2 regions of the Kaistia nematophila genome follow, and region 1 is predicted to be linked to the other one. Evidence: predicted binding sites of a transcription regulator. Region 1 holds the regulator's gene; the other holds the start of a gene.
The links. Region 1 encodes LexA, which represses DNA repair genes until DNA is damaged. Its sites were predicted from a motif close to TGTTCNNNNTGTGTTCNG; they were not measured.
Positions count from the first base shown of each region.

Region 1 (5,680 bases):
CTTGAAGGCGAATGACATCGCGACGATCGTGCTCAGCTACAGGGCGCAGTCGAACGTGATCGGGGCTGTCAGATCGCTGCTGGAACAGGGCGAACCCACGGGGATCGTCGTCGTGAATTCCGGTGGCGGCTCCGTCCGCAACGTGCTGCGCGCCGAAGGCATCGAGGTTCCGTGCCTCGACTATCGGGAGCGCCTGTTCGCCGGTGGCGCCCGCAACCGGGGCATAGCCGAAACCAGCGCGCGCTACGTGGCGTTCCTCGCGGCCGACTGCCGGGCCCGTCCCGGCTGGATCCAGCACCGGCTCGCGGCGCATGGGGCCGGCGCGCGGACGGTGGCCAGCGCCATCGTCAACAGCGCCCCGCAAAGCCGGGTCGCCAGCGCCGCCCATCTCGGCATGTTCATGCGCCGGCTGCCTCGGCTCCCGGCCGAGAAGACGATCCGGTTCGGCGCTTCTTATGAGCGCTCGCTGTTCGACGAGTTCGGCCTGTTCGATGAAACCCTGAGAAGCGGCGAAGACACCGAGTTCCTTGAACGGTTGCCCGCGCCCCTAAGGCCCGTGTGGGATGGGCGCATCCAGACCGAGCATCTGAACGAGACGCGCCTTCTGTCCCTCCTGCGCGACCAGTTCTGCCGCGGCGTCCGCTACGGCAAGGAGCGCCAGCAGGTCTTCGGAGCCCGCCGGATCAAGATCGCGAAAGAAATCCTGCGTCAGCCGTCGCTTGCGCTCGAATTCGCGCGCCAGGGGCTCGAGGCAGACGAACTCGCGACCGTGCTTGAAGCCATGCCGATCCTCAGAGCGGCGCTCCTGGCCAGGGCCACCGGGGCCCTGCTTTCGGGTCTCCTGCCCTCCGACCTCGGCACAGGGCGCGCCACCGATTGCCGGGAATCCCTGCATGATAACCCTTAAGCGACTGACGCAGCCGCCGCGCCATCCCTGGCTCACCCTGCGGCGCCGTCGTCCGCAGGTGTTCGCCGTCTTCAGCTACCGCTTCGACGCGCACCTCGTACCGAACCTGCTCGCCAATATCGAGCCGATCGTCGATGGCTGGGTGGCGTTCGACGATCGCGCCGCCACGGGCGTGTTCAGTTCCGAGGCGGGCCGTCGCCGCATCCTGCTTCAGGAGGCACGAAAGGCCGGCGCGGACTGGATCCTCGCCGTTGACCCGGACGAGCGCTTCGAAGCCGGCGTGCGCTCCCGGATCAGACGACTGATGGCCGAGTCCGGTCGCGTCGCCTGGGGTTTTCGCTTCCGGGAAATGTACACGCCGACGACCTATCGCATCGACGGCATCTGGGGGAAGAAGATCCGCTATTGCCTGTTCACGATGTTCGACCCGGCCGAGCGCACGGACACGGGGCTGCACGACCTCTGGTTTCCCAGGGACGGCGGCTTCCAGACAAGGCATTGCGACCTTGACCTGTATCATCTCAAGATGATTGCCCCCGCACGCCGTCTGGCGCGGCGCGACCTCTATAATTTCCTCGATCCGAACCGCGCCGACCAGCCGATCGGCTATGACTACCTGGCCGAGGAACGGGACGCCGCCTTCGAGACGATCCCGCGCAACCGCCTCTACCACCCCGCCCATGTCGACGATGGCGGCCTATGGATGCAGGATCTCGGCTCGCTCCGGAAACATCCAATCGGCGAATAGGATACGCCTGCGGCCACCTCCCACGCCGGGGTCGACAGCAGACGACGACGCCCCGCCACGCCGTGCCCAACCGCGTGGGCCACCCTAGTCGCGCGTCCCGCGCGAACCCGGCCGCGCATCGCAAGCCATCGCCTTGCAGAACACATGGGGAACAGCTATCCTGTTCGTGTTTTGTACCTTGGCGATTCTGTCGTCATCCCTGGCAAGATTGGCAGCGCGAGAACGAGATGCTCACCCGGAAGCAGTATGAACTCCTCATGTTCATCCAGGAGCGCCTCAAGGAAGCGGGCGTCCCTCCCTCCTTCGACGAAATGAAGGACGCGCTGGACCTGCGCTCCAAATCCGGCATCCACCGCCTCATCAAGGCGCTGGAAGAGCGCGGCTTCATTCGCCGCCTGCCCAACCGGGCCCGCGCGCTGGAGGTCGTCCGCCTGCCGGAGACGATGACGCCGGCGATGGCGCGGCCGAAAAAGCAGGCCTTCTCGCCCAGCGTGATCGAGGGCAGCCTGGGCAAGTCCCGTCCGGTGGAGGACGTGCACGAGGCCGGCGAGCCGGTGATCATCCCGGTCATGGGCCGGATCGCCGCCGGCGTGCCGATCTCGGCCATCCAGACCCAGAGCCATGTGATCGCCGTGCCGCCCGACATGCTGCGCGGCGGCGAGCATTTCGCCCTCGAGGTGCGTGGCGATTCGATGATCGAGGCCGGCATCCTCGACGGCGACACGGTGCTGATCCGCAAGAGCGACAATGCCGATTCCGGCGACATCGTCGTGGCGCTGGTCGACGAGGAGGAAGCGACACTGAAGCGGCTCCGCCGCAAGGGCGCTTCGATCGCGTTGGAGGCCGCCAATCCGGCCTATGAAACCCGCATCTTCGGACCGGACCGCGTCCGTATCCAGGGCAAGCTGGTCGGCCTGTTGCGCACCTACTGATCCGCCGGCTCCGCTTGATAGGCCGGCATCCAGGGACGCCGCACCGGCGGGTAGGCGGCGCGGATCTCGAAAGCGACGGCTGGGCGCGGCGCGGCTGCGGCTGTGGTTTCCGGGGCCTCGGCCGGTGGTTCTGGCGCGAGCACGTCCTCGTCGTCGGCATTTCGCTCGACGATGTCGTAGCGTGACGAGCCGCGTCCCGATGCGAGCCCGACGAACTCATCATCGGCGCCAGGAATTGACGGCTTCTGAGCATCCAGTTTCGAGGAATCTGGCTTCGGCGCATTGGGCACCGTGGCTTGCGGCGCCGGGCCCGGGGATTCCTCCTTCTCCGCGAACGACAGTGCGATCGAGCCTGAGCGCGCCAGCACATGGCGGTCTATGACGGCGGCATGGCGGGCGCAGTTTTCGGGCGCGGCGAGAGGTGTCACCACCAGCGAGGCGCGCCGGCAATCCTCCTCGAAGGCCGATCGGTCGAGCGCCAGCGCCACCTGCCGGCCGTCGGGCAACATTCCCACGCAGCCCGACGCATCGCAGCCGCCCGCCTGAACCACGCCCGCCTCCCTGGCGTCGCGGCCGTCACCGTCCGAACGCAGCCATATCTCGCTGATGAAGCGGTCCGGATCGCCCGCGACGATGCGATAGGCGCCATCCTCGCCACGGATCGCCAGCTGCTTTCCATCCGCGGCGACGAGGATGCCGGGCCGCGCCGGCATCAAGGCGAGTGCGGTGCCGAGCAACATCGGCAGGAGGCCAAATAGCCGCCAGCGCTCGTGCCAGAGCGCCAGCCAGACGAAGCCGGCGACGAAGAGGAGCAGCGCGGCGGCGCCCGGCATGGCCGCGCCGCCGGATTGACCGGACCAGAGGCTGACCGTCGCCGAGACGCCGAGCATGCCGCCGATGCCCCAATCCATCACCCAGAGCGGCAAAGCCTCGAGCCCGAAGGGCATGGCGAGCACGGAGAGCAGCGCGAAGGGCATGACGAGAAAGTCGGTCAGCGGCATCGCGGCGACATTGGCGAGGATCGACAGCGGCGCCATGCGCTGGAAGTGATAGAGCGCGAAGGGCGTGGTGCCGAGGCCGCCGAGCAGCGACGTCACCGCCATGCCGCCGACGAACAGGGCGAATCGCCGGGGGACGGCCGCCGCCCCGCTGCGGTTCCCAACGAGGCCGGGTTCGGCGCGGCGCCTGCGACGGTCGGCCAGGATCTCGAAGCCGGCGACGAGCGCCACCGTGGCGGCGAACGACATCTGGAAGCTGGCGGAAAGGATGCTCTCCGGCGTGATCGCGAGCACCAGCAGTCCGGCGAGCGCGACATTGCGCATCGAGATCGCGCGCCGGTCGAGCAGGACGGCGAGGAAGACGATCGAGGTCATGATGAAGGAGCGCTGCGCGGCGACGTCGAGGCCGGAAATCAGCAGGTAGAAGCCGCTGACCAGCAGCGCCGCGATCGCCGCCCACTTCTTGATGGGCCGCCGGAGCGCCAGCGACGGGATCAGCGCCAGCCCGGCCCTCACGCTCCAGAACACGACGCCGGTCACCAGCACCATGTGCAGGCCGGAGACCGAGAGCACATGCGCGAGGCCGGAGAGGCGAAGGTCGTCCTCGGTCTTCTCGGCCAGCCCGCCGGCGTCGCCGATGATGAGCGCCGAGGCGATGTAGCGGCTCTCGCCGTCGAGGCCGGCGACGATGCGGGCGCGGATCGCCTCGCGGACGGCCTCCAGCGGCTGGCGCAGGCGGATCGACAGCGGCGCTGGGCCGATGTCGGCCGGCCTGGCCGCGCCATAGGCGAAGCCCGTCGCGCCGATGCCGCGGAAATAGGAATCGCGGGCGAAATCATAGCCGCCCGGCAGCACTGGCCCCGAAGCCGGCCGAAGCCGCGCCAGAACGGAGACGCCGTCGCCGACATTGGGCGCCGTCTTGCCGCGCACGGTGACGGTGACCCGCTGCGGCACGGTCGTGACGCGCCTTGCGTCCAGGCTCGCGACCCGCAGCGTCAATCGGTATCCGCCACGCCGCGCCTTGCGGTCCTCGACCCAGCCCGTGACCGTCCCCGTCACCTGCCGCTCGAGCACCCGCGTCGCCAGATTGTCGGTGCGGAGCTTCATCGCGGCCGTGCCGCTCGCGGCCATCGCCAGCACGATGAGCAGGCGGACCGCGCCGGCGCTCTGCCGCCGCCAGACCGCGAGGGCCCAGAGCAGGACGGCGAGGCCCGCCAGCGCGGCGAAGGACGGCTCGGACGGCAGCGCGAAATAGATGAGGGCGCCGATGCCGAAGAGGACGGGCAGCCAGGGAAAGCCGCGCCCCGCCTCGATCTCGCGCTCCAGCCAAGCGCCGGCGCCGAGCTGCAGGCGGTCCAGCGCGGCAGCGGCGCGGGTGGCCGGCGAGGCGCCGCCCGGCACGAGCAGTCGGCGGGCGCGCAACGCGTCCGGCGGATCGCGCACCCCCTCCTTCTCGCGCGGATCGAGCTCAGTCATGCCCCCGCCTTTTCGCAGCTGGGCAAAGCGGGCCGGGCGTTTCCAAACCCGTTTGGCCCCTGCGCGACCCTATGCTACATGACCTGCCGCAGATCGCCGAGTGGCGAGACTCCATGCCCCTTGGCTTCCTTGCGGCTCCCCGCACATCGAGATCAGTCCATGTCCAAACCGGTCGTCACCCGCTTCGCCCCCTCGCCTACCGGATTCCTGCACATCGGCGGTGGCCGCACCGCCCTGTTCAACTGGCTCTATGCGAAGCATACGGGCGGCAAAATGCTGCTGCGGATCGAGGACACGGACCGCGAACGCTCGACCGAGGCCGCCATCGACGCCATCCTCGACGGCCTGAAGTGGCTCGGCCTCGACTGGGACGGCGAGACCGTGTTCCAGTTCGCCCGCGCGCCGCGTCATCGCGAGGTGGTCGAGGAGCTGCTCGCCGCCGGCAAGGCCTATCGCTGCTACTGCACGCCGGCCGAGCTCGACGCGATGCGCGAGAAGGCGCGGGCCGAGGGCCGCGCGCCGCGCTATGACGGCACCTGGCGCGACCGCGACCCGTCCGAGGCGCCGGCCGGCGTCAAGCCCGCCATCCGCATCAAGGCGCCGCTCGAGGGCGAGACGG
Region 1 is NZ_JAPKNK010000008.1:156,326-162,005, reverse strand. Features, by position in the region: gene OSH07_RS18175 (glycosyltransferase family 2 protein) at 2-907, shown strand; gene OSH07_RS18170 (glycosyltransferase family protein) at 894-1,655, shown strand; gene lexA (transcriptional repressor LexA) at 1,883-2,587, shown strand; gene OSH07_RS18160 (ComEC/Rec2 family competence protein) at 2,581-5,061, opposite strand; gene gltX (glutamate--tRNA ligase) at 5,221-5,680, shown strand, end outside.

Region 2 (5,680 bases), on a different contig from region 1:
CGGAGCACCGACGCCGCGACCACCGACACGTGCGCCGACGCCATGATCTGTTCGAACAGCGCCTCGCGCGCGGCGGCAGTCAGCTTCTTCGAATCGTTGAGCCCGTCCGGGATTCGTCTGGGGTCGAGGATCACCGCCGCCGCCACGACTGGTCCGGCGAGCGGGCCGCGACCGACCTCGTCGACACCGGCGATCGCCTTGTGGCCGCTGCGACGCAGCCGTCGCTCGATGGCGTCGGTTGGGACTGGAGGGAGCTCGAACAGGAGCGGCGATTCGGATGTGCGGCGTGCCATGCCGTGAAATTCCGCGACGCGCCGCACGAATGCAAGGCGGCAGATTGGCGGTGGAGGCGCCACGGCGCGCCACCGCTTGAACAAAAACGGGCGCTGGATGATCCCCGCGGCCGTTCGAAATGTCCTGCAACGAGACGCGCGGAGCGCCGCGCCGTCAGCCGCCGCCGAGTTGGCGGAACTCGTTCTTCAGGAAGTTGCCGACCCGCTTGCCGCGGTTGCGCGCCTTCTGGAAGGCGGTCTGATCGACGAAATAGGTGTGCAGGATGCTGTCGCGCGACATCGGCAGCTCGCCGGTCGGGTCTACCGAGTGCCAGGTATTGTCGCCGACCGCGAAGGCGTAGCCGTGGTTCGGGATGAAATCCATCTGCTTCACCCGCGTGAACTTGCCGTCCGCGCCGCGCGAAGAGAACACGGTGCCGACGCCGTTCAGCGATTCGTCGCGCGGCAGGTAGAGCTGGACCGTGATGCCCTTCCAGTGCGTATCGGTGTGCTCGGCGATCCGGTAGCCGGAGGTGTCGCGCGTCAGCATCGGGATCGGGAAGAAGTCGGTCGGCTTGTAGGCGCTGCCGAAGCGGCGCTTCAGGCCCGGGCCCAGGCGCTCGACGAAGGCGTCGCGCACGACGTCGGAGCAGAGCGCCGCGCCGACCAGGTTCCAGAGCGTCTTCCGGCGGCCCTCCAGGTGGCGCAGATATTCCGGGAAGAGGTCTACCTTGACGCGGGTCGAGCTGCCATCATTGCGGATGTTGACGTTGCCGCGGCCCGCGAGCGCGCGAAAATGCCCGGCCGACGGCATCAACTCCTGCATCTCGGCATAGACATCGGCCGGGAAGATGCCGTCGAGGACGAGGTGATAGAACGGCTCCTCGAAGGCCTCCGCCGAACGGATGGCCTGCGCGATGTGGCTGGTCAGGTAGTTGAGATCCGTATGCGCGGACTTGAGCACGGGCGCCTCGCATGAAGGGTTATGGAATTGTCACACTCTAGTCGGCGCGGCGGCGGGGGGCAATTGCGAACGCGCCGGTAGCGGCCGCTCCTGCACGCAACCCCAGATCATTTCACCTTGAGGCGGATCATCACCGCGCGGCCGCCCGCTTCGAGATCGACGCGGCGGACCTCGACGCCGGCCATGGTATCCATGAGGTCGACGAGCTTGCGGAAGCCGTAGTTGCGCGGGTCGAAGTCGGGCATGCGCTTCGACAGGATTTGTCCCACCTGGCCGAGATGCGCCCAGCCATCGTCGCCGGAGACGTCCTCGATGGCGGCGAAGATGTCGTCGCGCGGCAGGCGCGGCGCCGTCTGGGGCGTGGCCTTGGTCGCCTTGTTCGAGGCGCCGTTTCCTTCCTGGCGCTCTTCGGCCAGCAGCAGGTCGCAATAGAAGAAGCGGTCGCAGGCTGCGACATAGGGCTTGGTCGATTTCTGCTCGCCGAAGCCATAGACGGCGAGGCCGTCCTCGCGGATGCGGCTCGCGAGCGTGGTGAAGTCGCTGTCGCTGGAGGCGATGCAGAAGCCGTCCAGGCCCTTCTCGTGCAGCATGTCCATCGCCTCGATGGCGAGCTTCATGTCGGTGGCGTTCTTGCCGACGGCGGCCGGCGGCACATGCACCGGCGTCAGCGCGTGCGAATGGAGAAGGGGCTGCCACTGGGTCATCGCGCTCGAGGCGAAGTGGCCGTAGACGCGGCGGATGACGACGCGGCCGATGGTCGAGGCCTCGCGGATGATGATCGGCAGGAAATCGGCGCGGACATTGTCGGCGTCGATCAGGAGCGCCAGCTTCTGTGTCGCTCCGGGATGTGGATCCGCCAATTTTCACTCCGATCGTTGCGATGGAGGCGCCTGCTGGACCATGACGCGGCGCGCCTGTCACCCGCGCGCCAGATGCATCCTCCTAGCACAAATGTGGAAGGCTGCGGCTGATTTAGAACAGGCTGAGCTGCGCCGGGGGCTGCACGGGCGGGGAAAACTGGTCGGTCCGGAGCTTCAGGTGGCGGCGATTGAGGCCAAGGCGCTGGGCCGCGATCTCGAAACGGCGGCCGATCTGCCACGCATAGGGACCTTCGCCCTTCTGCCGCTTGCCGAACTCGGAATCATAGTCCTTGCCGCCGCGCATCGAGCGCAGCACGGAGAGGACATGACGGAAGCGGTCCGGATAGTGCCGCAACAGCCATTCCTTGAAGATCTCGCTGACCTCGAGCGGCAGGCGCAGCAGCACGTAGCCCGCCTCGGTGGCGCCGGCTGCCGCCGCCGCGTCGAGGATGCGCTCGATTTCCGAATCGTTCAGCGCCGGGATGACGGGCGCGACCAGAACGCCTACCGGGACGCCGGCGTCGGCAAGGCCGCGCAGCGCGTCGAGCCGGCGGCCGGGCGTCGCCGCCCTCGGCTCCATGTCGCGCGCCAGCTTGCGGTCGAGGGAGGTGATCGAGAGCGCCACCTTGGCGAGGCCGCGCTCGGCCATGCGACCGAGAATGTCGACGTCGCGCAGCACCAGCGCCGACTTGGTGACGATGCCGACCGGGTGGTTGAAGCGCTCCAGCACCTCGAGGATGTCGCGCATCATCCTGTGCTGGCGCTCGATCGGCTGGTAGGGATCCGTATTGGTGCCGATGGCGATCGTGCGCGGCTTGTAGCCGGGATCCGAAAGCTCCTTTTCCAGCAGCTTGGCGGCGTCGGGCTTGTAGAAAAGCTTCGATTCGAAATCGAGCCCCGGCGACAGGCCCATATAGGCGTGCGTTGGCCGGGCGAAGCAGTAGGAGCAGCCATGCTCGCAGCCACGATAGGGATTGATCGACCGGTCGAAGGCGAGATCCGGTGAATCGTTGCGGGTGATGATGGTGCGCGCCTTTTCCGGCATCACCTCGGTCTTGAATGGCGGCAGTTCGTCCAGCGTCTGCCAGCCGTCGTCGAACGGGATCGACTGGAAGCGTTCGAAGCGCCCAGAGCTGTTGCTCTGGGCGCCGCGGCCGCGCCGACGGTCAGGGTCGATCGGCGCGGCCAGGGATGGCTCCGCGGGCATGAGCAGCGGGTCGAGATGCGGGGGGAGGGAGCGGGCGAGCGACATGCCCTGACTCATACGCCGCTACAGGGAACAAAACAAGAACAATGCATCTTGCGACGCAACGTCTCTGCTGTTTCGTCTCGCAGTCGCAAAAAAGTCGGTCTAAGATCGAAACGATGATCAGCGTGATCCTTTCCACTCAGAACGATGAAATGGCGTTGGCCCACGCGCTGGCGGCGCTCGTGCCGGCGGCTGCCGACGGCACCGTGCGCGAGGTCATCGTGGTCGACGCCCGCTCGACGGACGAGACGCTTGCCGTCGCCGACGCGGCCGGCTGCAAGATCGTCGTCGGTTCCGGCGATCGCGGCGCCGATCTCGCGGCGGGCGCGGCTGCGGCGCGCTCGGACTGGCTGCTCTTTCTCTCGCCCGACGTCATGCTGGAGCCCGGCTGGCAGCGCGAGGTGCGCGACTTCATGGATCGACTGGCGATGTCGGGGGCGGGCGGCAATCGCGCTGCATCCTTCCGTCATGCCGATGCCGGCTTCGGTTGGCGCGCGCGCCTTTCGGAGGTTCGCGCCTCGGTACGCTCGCGCCTGTTCGCCTCGCCCTCGCGCAAGGAGGGTCTGCTGGTGCCGGCGAGCCTCTATCGCGCCGTCGGTGGCCATCGCGCGCGGCCCGGCAATGTCGAGCGCGATCTCGCCCGCCGCATTGGCCGCGGGCGCCTTTCCTTCCTGCGCTCGCGCGCCGTATCGCGGACCGTGGTGGCCTGATCAGGCCTGGAGCTTGCCGCGCTTCAGGTGCTCGTCCAGGCGCGGCATGATCTCGACGAAGTTGCAAGGCTGGCTGCGATAGTCGAACTGCACGCTGAGGATGCCGTCCCAGGCGTCCTTGCAGGCACCGGGCGAACCCGGAATCGCGAAGATGAAGGTCGAGTTCGCGAGCCCCGCCGTGGCGCGCGACTGGATCGTCGACGTGCCGATCTTGTCGTAGCTGATGCGATGGAACACAGCCGAGAAGCCGTCCATACGCTTCTCGAACAGCGGCTCGATCGCCTCGGGCGTGACGTCCCGGCCGGTGAAGCCAGTGCCCCCCGTGGTGATGACGACGTCGATCTCCGGATCGCTGATCCAGCAGGAGACGATGGTGCGGATCTCGTCGATATCGTCGGGGACGATCGCCCGCTCGGAAAGGGTGTGGCCGGCGGCTTCGATCCGGTCGGCGAGCGTCTTGCCGGACTTGTCGTCCTCAAGCGAGCGCGTGTCCGATACAGTGAGCACGGCGAAACGGACCGGAATGAAGGGAAGGCTTGGGTCGGTCTTGGTCATGGCCCGGATCCTCGTGCGCGCTGCTGGGGCACAGAGATATCCCTCGGCGAGGGCGGAGGAAAGCGCTAGCTGCCGGCCGTCGTGGTTGCGACGACCCACCATGCCGGATGGGCGTTGGAAAGAGCGGCGGCGGCGCGCTCGGCCTCGGTCCACGTGGCGAAGAGTCCGAATATCGTGGCGCCCGATCCGGACATCCGCGCCAGCCGGCAACCGTTCGTAGCCGCCATCTCGGCGAGACTCGCCGCGATCAGGGGCAGGGCGGCGATTGCCGGATTCTCGAGGTCGTTGCGCGTCGTCTTGAGCCATTCAGCGACGGCTTCAGCGTCGGAGAAGACGGGCGGCAATGCTGGCAGCGGCGGATTGTCGGCCCGGGCGAGGCCACGGAAGACGGCAGGAGTCGAAACGGCGACGCCGGGATTGACCAGCACCATCGGCAGCGGGGGGAACCCCGGCAGGGGTTCGATCACCTCGCCGATGCCGGTCGCCCGGAGTGGCGTCGAGATCAGGCACATCGGCACGTCGGCGCCTAGCCTCTCCGCCTGCGTCCGCAAGGTGTCGGCCGCCGTCGCGGGCAGGGGGGCGATCTCGGTCAGCAGGCGGAGCGTCGCCGCCGCGTCGGCCGAACCGCCGCCGATGCCGGAAGCGACGGGGAGGCTCTTGGTGAGGCGAAGGTCGAAGCCGTCGATCCGACCGCCGGCCGTCGCATGGGCGAGCGCGGCGCGCAGCACCAGGTTGCCAGGGCCGGCCTCGAGCCCGGCCGCGAAGGGGCCTGTGATCGTGAGCCGCGGCTCGGTCGTGGAAGGGTTGGCGATCGCCTCGATCGTGTCGCCGATCCCGGCGAACGCGACGAGGCTGTCCAGCAGGTGATAGCCATCGGCGCGACGGCCGATGACGTGCAGGGCGAGGTTGATCTTCGCCGGCGCGAAGGCCGCGCCGAGCCGGTGGCCCGGCCCGGCGACGGGCCGGACGTCTTCCGCCGCGGTCACTGCGCCGTGTCGAACTGCGGAATGTCGATGACCAGGCCCGGCACGATGAGGTTCGGGTTGCTGAGCTTGTCGCGATTGGCGTCG
Region 2 is NZ_JAPKNK010000007.1:182,017-187,696, forward strand. Features, by position in the region: gene OSH07_RS16920 (ribonuclease HII) at 1-293, opposite strand, end outside; gene OSH07_RS16925 (hypothetical protein) at 448-1,236, opposite strand; gene OSH07_RS16930 (NYN domain-containing protein) at 1,344-2,096, opposite strand; gene OSH07_RS16935 (PA0069 family radical SAM protein) at 2,209-3,360, opposite strand; gene OSH07_RS16940 (glycosyltransferase) at 3,462-4,055, shown strand; gene moaB (molybdenum cofactor biosynthesis protein B) at 4,056-4,610, opposite strand; gene OSH07_RS16950 (4-(cytidine 5'-diphospho)-2-C-methyl-D-erythritol kinase) at 4,676-5,596, opposite strand; gene OSH07_RS16955 (tetratricopeptide repeat protein) at 5,593-5,680, opposite strand, start outside.
Region 2: the regulator LexA is predicted to act here: its motif matches at 3,372-3,389, upstream of OSH07_RS16935 (PA0069 family radical SAM protein).